3 regions of the Marinobacter albus genome follow, and region 3 is predicted to be linked to each of the others. Evidence: predicted binding sites of a transcription regulator. Region 3 holds the regulator's gene; each other region holds the start of a gene.
What was found. Region 3 encodes LexA, which represses DNA repair genes until DNA is damaged. Its sites were predicted from a motif close to CTGTNTNNNNANACAG; they were not measured.
Positions count from the first base shown of each region.

Region 1: a site for LexA is predicted at 2,051-2,066, ahead of recA (recombinase RecA). Genes of this name have one in related genera too.
Region 2: a site for LexA is predicted at 1,617-1,632, ahead of imuA (translesion DNA synthesis-associated protein ImuA). Genes of this name have one in related genera too.

Region 1 is NZ_JASSQD010000003.1:183,535-187,710, forward strand. It holds gene QQF73_RS15695 (arylsulfatase) at 1-649, opposite strand, end outside; gene recA (recombinase RecA) at 907-1,953, opposite strand; gene QQF73_RS15705 (nicotinamide-nucleotide amidohydrolase family protein) at 2,151-2,651, opposite strand; gene mutS (DNA mismatch repair protein MutS) at 2,733-4,176, shown strand, end outside.
Region 2 is NZ_JASSQD010000005.1:90,054-94,229, reverse strand. It holds gene cysK (cysteine synthase A) at 2-1,489, shown strand; gene imuA (translesion DNA synthesis-associated protein ImuA) at 1,651-2,340, shown strand; gene QQF73_RS19130 (Y-family DNA polymerase) at 2,348-3,766, shown strand; gene QQF73_RS19125 (error-prone DNA polymerase) at 3,766-4,176, shown strand, end outside.
Region 3 is NZ_JASSQD010000001.1:1,474,354-1,478,529, forward strand. It holds gene QQF73_RS06900 (SIMPL domain-containing protein) at 1-338, opposite strand, end outside; gene QQF73_RS06905 (gamma-glutamyl-gamma-aminobutyrate hydrolase family protein) at 342-1,100, opposite strand; gene QQF73_RS06910 (amidoligase family protein) at 1,093-2,094, opposite strand; gene lexA (transcriptional repressor LexA) at 2,292-2,903, shown strand; gene QQF73_RS06920 (cell division inhibitor SulA) at 2,944-3,435, shown strand; gene QQF73_RS06925 (hypothetical protein) at 3,507-3,767, opposite strand; gene QQF73_RS06930 (DUF6586 family protein) at 3,816-4,176, opposite strand, start outside.

The sequences.
Region 1 (4,176 bases), on a different contig from region 3:
GGGCGGCGCCTGTGACTTCGTCGTCGATGGTCTCCATCCGCTTTTTGGTCAGCGGACCGGTATCTTCGATGTCACCATCGGCAAAGCTCTTGATGACGCCCCGCGGCCCGAACTTCTTCTTGAACTCCGGGTTCTGCGGGTAATCCGGGTTCTCTGGCTCCTCCTCGGCGTTGAGGTGGTAGAGGTTGCCCAGGAACTCATCAAAACCATGGTTGGTTGGCAGCATTTCATCCAGATCCCCCAGATGATTCTTGCCAAATTGCCCGGTCATGTAACCATGGTTTTTAAGCAATTCTGCGATGGTGGGGTCTTTTTCCGACAGACCTTCCTTTGCGCCCGGAAGCCCGACTTTCAGCAACCCGGTTCGGTACGGACTCTGTCCGGTAATGAAGGCCGCACGTCCGGCGGTGCAACTCTGTTGCCCGTACCAGTCGGTAAACAAGGCGCCTTCTTTGGCAATGCTGTCGATGTTGGGCGTCTGATAGCCCATCATTCCCCGATGGTAGACACTGGGGTTCGACCAGCCGATGTCATCACCCCAGATGATCAATATGTTCGGCTTTTCCGACTGGGCATAAGTGAGGGTGGAGCATAGAGCGAAGAGTGCAAGCAGGCACAGCTTCAGGGGAGCGTAATGCGGCGTTTTCATGGGGATACCCTGGTTTGGTTGAAGATCCTTTTAACCAAACAATCACCACTACGGCCCCGCGTTTCTAGCGGGGCCACTACCCGGATCGTCTTATCCGTGTATAACACACAATCCTTGCTTTTCAAGTCGGCGGCATCCCCGGCAAGACAGGTACGTCGAGACGAAAGGGATCGTAAATCGGAGGGATGGACTGGACTGGAAGGGAGCATGGGCAGCAGGAAATGCGTCCTGCTGCCCATTCTTGGACGGACAGTTAGTTAGAGCAGTTCGCCATTTGCTTCAGCCGGGGCTTCCTCGGCCTTCTCCTTTTTCTCCGGCTTTGGCATCAGCTTGTCACGGACCTTGGCTTCAATTTCCGTGGCCAGATCCAGGTTCTCTTCCAGGAACTTGCAGGCGTTGGCCTTGCCCTGGCCAATCTTGTCGCCGTTGTAGGCATACCAGGCACCGGATTTGTCCACGAAGCCTTCTTTCACACCCATGTCCAGAACCTCGGCCATGTGGTAGATACCCTTGCCGTACATGATCTGGAATTCGGCCTGGCGGAACGGCGGCGCCACCTTGTTCTTGACCACTTTCACGCGGGTTTCGTTACCCACCACTTCGTCGCCATCCTTCACGGAACCGATGCGACGGATATCCAGACGCACAGAAGAGTAGAATTTCAGGGCGTTACCACCGGTCGTGGTTTCCGGGCTGCCGAACATAACACCAATCTTCATTCGAATCTGATTGATAAAGATCATCAGACAGTTGGCGTGCTTGACGTTACCGGTGAGTTTGCGCAAGGCCTGAGACATCAAACGCGCCTGAAGCCCCACGTGACTGTCGCCCATTTCGCCTTCGATCTCCGCTTTCGGCGTCAGAGCTGCGACGGAGTCCACGATGATCACGTCAACGGCGTTGGAGCGAACCAGCATATCAGCGATTTCCAGTGCCTGTTCGCCGGTATCCGGCTGGGACACCAGCAGGTCGTCGACATTCACGCCCAGCTTTTCAGCGTAAATCGGATCAAGTGCGTGCTCCGCATCGACAAAGGCACAGGTTTTTCCCTGCTTCTGGGCTTCAGCGATGACCTGGAGGGTCAGCGTGGTTTTACCGGAACTTTCCGGGCCGTAGATCTCACAGATCCGCCCATAGGGAAGGCCGCCAATACCCAGGGCAACGTCGAGCCCGAGAGAACCGGTGGATACCGCAGGAATGGCTTCACGGGGCTGATCGCCCATTTTCATGACGGCGCCCTTGCCGAACTGGCGCTCAATCTGACCCAGTGCTGCGCTTAGTGCTTTCTTGCGGTTGTCTTCCATCAGTGCAAACCCTCTGTCGCCGTAGCCACCGGTCGTCACTTAACGCCGGTCGCAGAATTTTGGAGCGGGAACTTGTACAGCAGATACAGCAAATTCCCTGTATATTTGAACAGTATTAAAACATAACCCGATGAGGAGACCAACCCCCTCTTTCACGAAACTGACCCGAGGCTTCCGCCAGTCCCATCTGACGCCATTCAGGATGCGCCCAGGAAATCACTGACCCCCTGCAACGCAAAGAGCACCGCCTGGCGCCGAACCTGGTCCCGGTCACCTGGAAAATGGGCCACCACGGCTTCCGTGGATGCCTGGCCTCGGCCCCAGGCAAACCACACCGTGCCCACAGGCTTATCTTCGCTGCCACCGCCCGGACCCGCGACACCACTGATGGCCACAGCCACATCCGCACCGGTCACCGCCAGCGCACCGGCAACCATTTCCCGAACCACCGGTTCACTTACGGCACCGTGGTCAGCCAGTGATTGGCCGCTTACGCCCAGCAACCCTTCCTTGGCACTGTTGCTGTACGTTACCAGGCCTCCCAACACATACGCGGAGGAACCCGCCCTGTCCGTCAACACCTTGGCTACCCAGCCTCCGGTGCAGCTCTCGGCCGTGACAACCATACGTCCCTGCCGCTCCAGCAGTTTGCCAAGGCGGGCCCCCGCCTCAGACAATTCCTGATCACTGGCGGTCATAATGATCTCCTTCGTTTCATCCGGGGCGTTATTTTCTTACAATTCACGCCTTCATCCAAAGCAAGGCAATCCGGACCGTCCATGTCAGCAGCCCAGACCGATCTCTCCAAGCACACCCCCATGATGCAGCAGTACCTGAAGATCAAGGGGCAGCATCCCAACGAGCTGGTGTTCTACCGCATGGGGGACTTCTACGAGCTGTTTTATGAAGACGCCAAGAAAGCCGCCGAGCTGATGGACATCACATTGACCGCTCGCGGGCAATCCGGCGGCAACCCGATCCCCATGGCCGGCATCCCGTTCCATTCATCTGAGGGATACATTGCCCGGCTGGTGCGGGCGGGTCAATCCATCGCCATCTGCGAGCAGATTGGCGATCCGGCCACCAGTAAAGGTCCGGTCGATCGCCAGGTGGTTCGAATTGTCACGCCGGGCACACTCAGTGACGATGCCTATCTGGAGGACCGTCGCGACAATCTGCTGGTAGCCATTTACAGCCATCGCGAACAATTCGGCTTTGCCTCGCTGGATATTTCCAGCGGCCGCTTCGCGGTCTCTGAGCTGGACGACCTGGAAGCCCTGCAGGGCGAACTCCAGCGTGTGCGTCCGGCGGAAATCCTGATCAGCGAGGACTTCCCTTACGAAGAGGTGCTGGAGGGTTACACCGGCGTTCGCCGCCAGGGCCCCTGGCTGTTCGAATCCGATACGGCACGCCGGGTCATCACACACCAGCTGCAGGTGCGGGACCTGACCGGGTTCGGCTGCGAGGACCTGACCCTGGCCATCTGCGCTGCAGGCTGCCTGCTGCAGTACGCCAAGGAAACCCAGCGCACCGCCCTGCCCCACATCCGGAAACTGACCCGGGAACGGCGGGATGAAGCGGTCATCCTGGATGCCGCCAGCCGCCGCAACCTCGAGATCGACACCAACCTGATGGGCGGCCACCTGCATACGCTGGCCTGGGTAATGGATCGCACTGCCACCTCCATGGGCGGCCGGGAGCTGCGGCGCTGGCTCAATCGCCCACTGCGCGACGTGACTGTGGTCTCCCAGCGCCAACAGGCGGTATCGGCGTTGCTGGACGGCTTTCATTATGAGCCGGTGCACGACCTGCTGAAGGCGGTCGGAGACATTGAACGGGTGCTCGCCCGGGTCGCCCTGCGCTCGGCCCGCCCCCGGGACCTGGCCCGGTTGCGGGATGCCTTCCAGGCGTTGCCCAGCCTTCAGGAAACCCTGAAACCGGTCAATTCCCATCACATTGTGAAGCTGGCGACCATCATCGGCGAATACCCGGAGCTGGCTGACCTGCTTGAACGGTCCATCATCGACAATCCGCCCGTGGTTATCCGTGACGGCGGCGTTATCCGTGAGGGCTTTGACGAGGAACTGGACGACCTACGCAACATCAGCGAGAACGCGGGCCAGTACCTGCTGGACGTGGAAACCCGGGAACGGGACCGTACCGGTATCAGCACCCTCAAGGTGGGCTACAACCGGGTGCACGGCTACTACATCGAAATCAGCC
Region 2 (4,176 bases), on a different contig from region 3:
CATGGGTACGCTTTACCACAGCATCCTGGACACCATCGGCCACACTCCGACGGTGCATATCAACAACCTCGGCCCCAAGGGGGTCAATCTCTACGTCAAGATCGAGGCCTTCAACCCCATGGGGTCGGTCAAGGATCGCCTGGCGCTGGGCGTGATCGAAGATGCCGAGCGCCGGGGCGAACTAAAGCCGGGCCAAACCATCGTTGAGGCCACCAGCGGTAACACCGGCATCGGCCTGGCTATGGTCTGCGCCCAGAAGGGCTACCCTCTGGTGGTCACCATGGCCGAAAATTTCAGCGTGGAGCGGCGCAAGCTGATGCGTTTTCTGGGCGCGAAGGTCGTGCTCACCCCGGCCTCACTGAAAGGCTCCGGCATGGTGGCCAAGGCGGAAGAGCTGGCCCGTGAGCACGGCTGGTGGCAACCCCGCCAATTCGAGAACCCGGCTAACGCCGCCGTACACGAACGCACCACCGCTGTTGAAATCCTGGAGGACTTTGAAGGCGTCGGCCTCGATTACTGGGTGACCGGTTTTGGCACCGGCGGCACACTCAACGGGGTTTCCCGGGTGCTGAAACGCAAGAGCCCCAACACCCGCATTGTGGTCTGCGAACCAGACAACTCCGCGATCCTGGCCAGCGGCATTGCCCAGCCCCGGAACGCCAGCGGCGACCACTCGGAAAGCCACCCGATGTTCCGCCCCCACCTGATGCAGGGCTGGTCACCGGATTTTGTGCCCAAACTGGCGGAAGAGGTGATGCAGGCCCACAACATCGATGAATTCATCCCGATTGGTGGTAACGATGCCCTGCAGTGCGCCCGGGACCTGGCCCGCCGGGAAGGCATTTTTGTCGGCATTTCCGCCGGGGCCACCTTCGCGGGAGCCCTCAAGGTGGCCGAGCAGGCTCCGGAAGGGGCCAACATCCTGTGCATGCTGCCAGACACTGGCGAACGCTACCTGACCACCCCGCTGTTTGAGGATGTGCCCATAGAGATGACCCAAGAGGAAATGGCGCTGTCACGCTCCACCCCCAACTACCGGTTCGATATTACCGTGCCCCAGGCGCCGCCTGCTCCGAGCCAGCCGGTCGAACTGGATCCCGAAGCGGTGGAAGAGGTTGAAGCACTGATCAGCGATCCGGACCACCTGGTGATCATGTTCGCGCTGGAATGGTGTGAGTTCTGCTGGTCGGTGCGCAAGGTGTTCCAGAAGTACGGCATCGACTACAAATCGGTCGATCTGGATTCGGTGGCCTACCAACAGGGCAACCGGGGCGGGCAGATTCGCGCGGTACTGAAAGAAAAAACCGGCTGGACCACCCTGCCGCAGATTTTCATCAACGGCGAGTTTGTTGGCGGCTGCACCGATGTCTTTGACCAGATCAAGGACGGCTCCCTGCTCCCCCGTTTGCAGAGCCAGCACATTGGCTTCAACCCGGAAGTTCACGTGGACCCTTACAGCATGCTTCCGGGCTGGCTGCATCCACGTTGATTGCGGGCTATCACCATCGTTCAAAAGGGGGCGCTTCAAGCCCCCTTTTTTTGCTGGCCGACCATGCCTGGTGAAAACCTCAACACTCCCTGCACACCATCCTTGAAATCCAGCCGCTTTCAGAATACTGTATATTTAAACAGTATATTGAGATTTTTCCCATGAGCGAGCTTCTGAAAACGCTGATGCAGGATGCCCGTGTCTGGCAGGGGCACCGGCATGTACAAACCTCCCAGCCGGCGGAACCGACCGGCTATCAGGTCCTGGATAACCAGCTCGGCGGCCTTGGCTGGCCGCGCGGCGCCCTGAGTGAATGTCTGCTGGATAGCCCCGGGATTGGCGAGCTGCATCTTTTGTTGCCACTGATGCAACGGCTGTCCCATAGCGGCAAGACCGTGTTCTGGCTGAATCCGCCACACACGCCCTACGCCCCGGCGCTGGCCCGGGAAGGCGTGAACCTGGATCAGGTGGTCATGATCCACACCGATGACGACGGCGATTTCCTGTGGACCCTGGAAAACTGCCTGCGCTCGCCGGTCACCGGCCTGGTGATGGCCTGGCCGGGCAAACTGGCTTCGCGCGAGGTCCGGCGTTTACAGCTGGCCGCGGAGGCCGGCAGCAACGTGTGCGTGCTCTTCCGTGAGCGCCGCTATGTCGAACAGAATTCCCCGGCCGCCCTGCGGCTCGAGCTGGAACCCGGCGAGCAGCAGGCGCTAAAGCTCAATATCGTGAAGCGCCGTGGCAGTTGGCCCGGCCAACGTTGCGCTCTGGCCATGTCACACCGGGCAGATCTGTCGTTCCGCGAAGCACCCCGCGTGGTTCAGGGCCCCTGGCCTACTTCAACCCGGTAATCACACCATGCTCTGGTTATACCTGCACTTCCCGCACCTGTTGCTGGACCATATTCGCCGGACTCGCGAAGAAGCGGGCGCACTGGTGATTGTCGAAGGCTCCGGACAAAAGGTGATACAGGCCTGCCCCGATGCCCGGGACCAGGGCATACAGGCCGGCATGCGCCTGAAAACTGCCATAAGCCTGGTGCCCGAACTGGGTATGGTGCGGGCAGATCAGCAGCAGGAGGCCCGGATTCTGGAAGACCAGGCCCGTTGGCTATACCGCTATGCCGACCACATTGTGCTGGTGCCACCGGATGGCCTGATGGCGGAAATTGCCAGCCTGCAACGGCTGTATGGCGGCCTGCCTGCGGTCTGGCAGACCGTGGAGCAAGCGCTGGATGAACGTCAGCTGACGGCCTGGCCCGGCATTGGCCACACACCACCGGCGGCCCGGCTGATCGCCCGCACCGGCAAGGGCGAATGCACCGAAGACAGCGGCCATATTCTGCGCACCCTGAGCCAGATGCCGCTGCTGGCAGCGGAGTTTGATGCCCGCACCTGCACCCGCCTGCAGCGACTCGGACTGAACACCCTGGGCGAAGTCTTTGACCTGCCGGCGGCAGAGCTGGCCCGACGGCTGTCCCCCGAAACCCTCGCCTGGGTCCAGAAAATCCAGGGCGCCCGGCCAGACCCGCAATCCCCCTGGCAGCCGCCCCACCACTTCCGGCAGCAGGCGGATTTCGTGCAGGAAATCGAGCAATCCCAGGGCTTGCTGTTTCCGCTGCAGCGCATCCTGTCGGAACTGGAAGAAGACCTGTGCTGGCGCCAGCAGGAAACCGACAGTCTATTGCTGATTCTCCATCACCGGCACGAAGAACCCACCCGACTGCGTATCCGGACCTCCGGCCCGGAGCACCGGGCCGAGGCCTTTCTGAACCTGATTCGCCTGCGCTTCGAGCAGCACCCCCTGAGGGCACCAGTCATCTCACTCCTGTTGTCAGTGCAGCGCTTTCTGGGTCGGGAAGCGCCTACCGGGCAAGACCTGCTGGGCGAAACCCAGGATCTGAACGAAGCCTGGCATACCCTGATGAGCCGGCTACAGGCCCGGCTTGGGGATCATGCCCTCAAGCAGCTTTCACCCCAAGCAGACCATCGTCCGGAACGGGCCTGGAGCGCTTCCGCCGTTCAGCGTAACAACCGGCCGGAGGTAACACCGGCCAGCCATCTGCCCCGCCGCCCTCTGTGGTTACTGCAGGGGCCGCAACCACTCACGGAGGCACCAAGCGCATGGTTTGCCGGGCCCGAACGAATCAGTGGCGGCTGGTGGGACGGCCAGCGGGTGCACCGGGACTATTACATCGCCCAACTCAACAATGGCCAGTTGGCCTGGGTGTTCCGGGATGTCCGGGACGGCTGGTTCGTGCACGGGTGGTTTGGCTGATGTGCGAGCAGTCCTACGCCGAGCTGTTCTGCTTCAGCAACTTTACCTTTCTGACCGGCGCCTCCCACCCCCACGAACTGGCCGAACGGGCCGCCGAGCTGGGCTATACCGCCATCGCCATCACCGACGCCTGCTCGGTGGCCGGCATTCCCCGCGCCTGGGCGGCCCTGAAGGATAGCCCGGTGAAACTGATCACCGGCAGCTGGTTTGAACTTGACGATGCTCCCCCCGGGGCCAGCACCCCCCGATTCATCCTCCTGGCCCGAACCCGCAAGGGCTATGGCCAGCTGTGCCAGTTGATCACCACCGGCCGGCGCCGGGCCGAAAAAGGCCAGTACCAGTTGCTATTCCGGGATCTGGAAACCCACCCGCTGGATGACTGCCTGTGCCTGTGGCTCCCCCCTTCACTG
Region 3 (4,176 bases):
ACCGTTTGTGAAGCCACCGCCCGTTTCTGCGGCTCTTCCCCGCGTTCGCTTCCGGGCAGGGTTCGGTTGTAAAGGTTCACGGTAGCATCCGTGTAGTCCTGGAGCCGGTCCTGATACTGGCTGATTGCTTCGCGCCACTCGCTCATCATCGCCGCTACCTGCTCCGTTGCCTGCTGCGGCATTTCATGCTCGGCACTGGCGGTGAACTGCAGCCTGGCGCTGTCTGGCTGATAGCGTACACTCCCTTCGCCACTCAGGGTTACTTCGCCAGCGATCGACAACGTCGGAACCAGCAGCAGTGATAAGCCAAGGCCCGATACGCGCTTCCATCTGTTCATGGGTCATTCCTCCATTGAATCCGAGTTGGGGTAGGGCCTTCCGGAATCCGGCTCCAGGCGGCCCAGTTTGAAGTCCAGCGCTGCCTGGACGAGTTGCCCAAAAATACGTCGATGTCCTCCATGGTATAGCAGATATTCCGGATGCCACTGCACACCCATCAACCATTGGTCGTGGGTATTCTCGATCGCCTGAACAAACAGGTCATTATCGACGGCAACCACCTTGAGGTTCCGTCCCAGCCGTTTGATTGCCTGGCTATGGATCCGATTGGCACCAATCATGGACGACTGCATGATCTGTCCAAGCCGGCTCGTCTTCACCACTCTGACCGTTTGCATGGGTAACAACAGCGGGCGATGGCGGGTATGGACGCGAAATGGCGTCACATTCTGGCACAGGGATCCGCCATGGAACACATTGATGAACTGGGCCCCGCGGCAGATTCCGAGCACAGGAATTCCAATCCGTTCCGCTTCCTCAAGGAGTCGCTGGTCAGTGGCATCCCGCTTGCGGTCATAGTTCGCCGTGACCTGCGGTTCCTGGTTATAGCGCTCCGGATGGACGTGGGTTCCCCCGGACAGCACAAGGCCGTCGAGCAACGAGACGTCGGTCTGGGACCCGGGGCGAATATAATGGGTTCGGGCGCCATGCATCCTTATGCCCAGGCTGATGAGGCGGTGTGCTGTACCCTTTCTTGCCGGGCCGCTGATGCCTATGGTCAGTCCCGGGAGCTCTTCTTCGGTTCCCTGTCGTTCAGACATAACCCCTGCTTTGTAGCCAATCGGAGGTTGTATCGAGCCAGCTGTGGGTCAAGTTGCGCAGGCTGATCTTGTTGCCTTCCCGGAAAAGAGCCCGGAGCTCTGCCAATTGGCTCGCGTTGGATGCAATCTGTTCCAGAATGATCCAGTCGTTCCAGACACTGGAAAAGTGCCACGAGGGATTATCAATGTCACAGTCTGGCAACCGGTAATGCAGGGTGGGGCGACTCTTGATCCTGGGATCGTCCACATACCGTCCCAGGAGCGCGGAGTCGAGGTGGGCAAACAGAGGAAGCAGATCCAGCGCCCGGTTACGGGTCGGATTGTACTCCAGATAATCCCGCATGAGCTGTTCCTGATCGGGAGCATAGTCGTCCCTCATCAGTATCTCAGTATACCGGCTGCTCCACGGCTCAATGTACGTCGTGAATTTCCGACTGATGTCCAGCTGATGCCGGGATTTCAGCCATTCGTACAGGGCAGCGAAAGCCTGGAGATAGCGAACCAGGCTATCCGGGGTCAAGTCCGGGAGTTCCGGATTCAACTGGAGGCCGAAGGCATAGTAGATGGCTTCCCGACTTCCCAGCGCACCTTCCTTACGCAGCATCTCAGTCAGCGCCTCTATCCGGGGGACGTCGGAGAACGGTATGGGGGGGCTGATGATTTCAAGGGGGACAATGCGCTCGGCCGCCGCATCGATTACCTCCATAGCCTGGCCTCCCAGCTCCCGAATGGAGTCGGGCAGGCGATCATCGGCCAGATCGAGATCTTTGATCGGATCCGAATCGAGTTCAATGGTAAAAGTGCCGAGATCGGTTTCCAGCTTGGTTACATAGCGGGACCGGAGGTCGGGCTCCGCCTCCAGAAAGCGTGCCATGAGGTTAACGAGTGTCTCGTAACCCAGTCCGGAAAGTTCAATTTCGATACCAACGCGGCGTTCTTTGCCCTCATCGGTCTTGAGAATGTCCGGCATTTTGCAGCCAGGCGATTGGCTCATAGCTCTCCCTAAGCACGCGAATTTCATGTCCGATTACCATACCACACTCATTGTGGCTGGCATGGTTATGCCGTTGGCAGAAAAAACACCGAGGGGTTTACACTGGATAAAACACTGTATATAGTCAGTTTACTGTATATAAAAACAGGGCTGGTCAAGAGAGATTTCAAGGCCGGTCCCCGTGATGGAGTAGCTCAATGAAGCTGACAGCAAGGCAATCTCAGGTACTGGATATAATCCGGCGTTATCTGGATGAAACAGGTTATCCGCCCACCCGTGCGGAAATTGCCGCTGAGTTGGGTTTCCGCTCCGCCAATGCGGCGGAAGAGCATTTGCGTGCGCTGGCCCGTAAAGGGGCCATAGAAATGGTGCCCGGTGCCAGTCGGGGTATTCGCCTTCCGGAGGCGGAGGAAGACCTCGGATTGCCCGTTATTGGCCAGGTCGCTGCAGGTAGTCCGATCCTTGCGCAGGAACATATCGAAGATCATGTCACCCTCCAGCCCAACTTTTTCTCGCCGTCAGCAGACTACCTTCTGCGGGTGCGCGGAATGAGTATGAAAGATATCGGCATCCTGGATGGAGATCTGTTGGCTGTTCACCGTACCCAGGATGTCCATAACGGTCAGGTGGTCGTGGCGCGGGTTGGCGAGGAAGAAGTAACCGTCAAGCGTTTCCGAAAGGAAGGGTCAAAGGTTTATCTGATCGCGGAGAATGAGGAATTCGAGCCAATTGAGGTGGACCTTACGGAACAGCAGCTGTTCATCGAAGGTTTGGGAGTTGGTGTGATCCGTCGGTCTGATCTTCACTGATCGGTTGAGTTGCCACAGACAGCATAAGAGCAGGTGAATCATGGAACAGTTAAGCTTCAATCAGAATCTGGCTTATCAGCAAGGTGCGATGTCCTACGCGGTACCGCCATCTGCGGCTCCAGAGAGGCGTTCTGTGATTCGTGCTCGTCGCAGGTCTGAATCTGGCGATGCGGCGGTTAGCGGCAACGTGACGGAAATCATCTTGCCGGAAGGGCAGGTAGAGAACTTTCAGTTGCTGTTACCAATGCTGACACAATTGAATCAGGAAAAGCGCTGGCTTGCCTGGATCGACCCGCCTCAGGCTCTGGTCAGTAAGTGGCAGAAGATGCATGGCATAGTGACTGGCGAGCTGTTGGTTCTTCGGTCGACTGGCGATTATTCCGCACAGGAGCTGGCCGAGCGGGCCCTGAATGCAGGTACCTGCCACGCGGTCGTGATGTGGACGCGGAAGTTGGGCCATTCGGCGTTTGAGGCCCTTCAGCGAGCCTCTGCCAATGGTAATAGCCATGGTGTCGTGTTGCGCCAGCGCTGAGCATCGGCCACGTCACCCTTCCTCGTGACACGGCTCAAGCCATCGGTAACCTTGCGGCCAGTGCTCACTGATCAGTGGAGGGTATAGGACGGCTGGGAGTCGGCGGCGTCCAGCTCGTCGTCTTCCCAATCGATGTCGTGCGCGACATTTCCAACCGCCTCAATGCCAGCCGCTATCATGGCTTTGGCTACGTTCATGTCCCGGTCTTCCATCATTTCCCGGGCTTCTTCAGAGAACGAAATTTTCACGAGTGGTGCGCTATCGTCGTCGATACGACGAAGTGCATAGTCGCCGTTGCTCAGTTGTACGATTTCAAAAAACGATGGTGACATTCGGTAAACCTTTCTATTAGAGAAGACCTGGAGTGGTTCGGCGCTCACTTACCACTCGCTGTGTTGCTCTTCCAGGTCATCGGCAAAATTTTTCATTGCGCCCAACGTTCGGCGCAGCGCTTGAGCTGAACGGTCAGGTCCAGTGTCGGCAGAAACCGCAATAATATTTTCCTCACTCACCGATTTCCGGTTGACCGGGGGCCGGCTCTGGGACATTTCCAACTGGTCCAGATGGTTCCACCAGCTGTCTGGCCTTTGCTCCAGATCCCGCAAGCGAGCAATGTCGCTAGGGCCCTCTCCGATCAGCGACGCGAGCTCATCCAGCGTTGAAGGCTCCCCATTCCGTTTCTGGTAGAAGCGGGCAATCATTGCCAGCAGCAGCCGCCGTGACCTGAGTAAAAGCTCAATG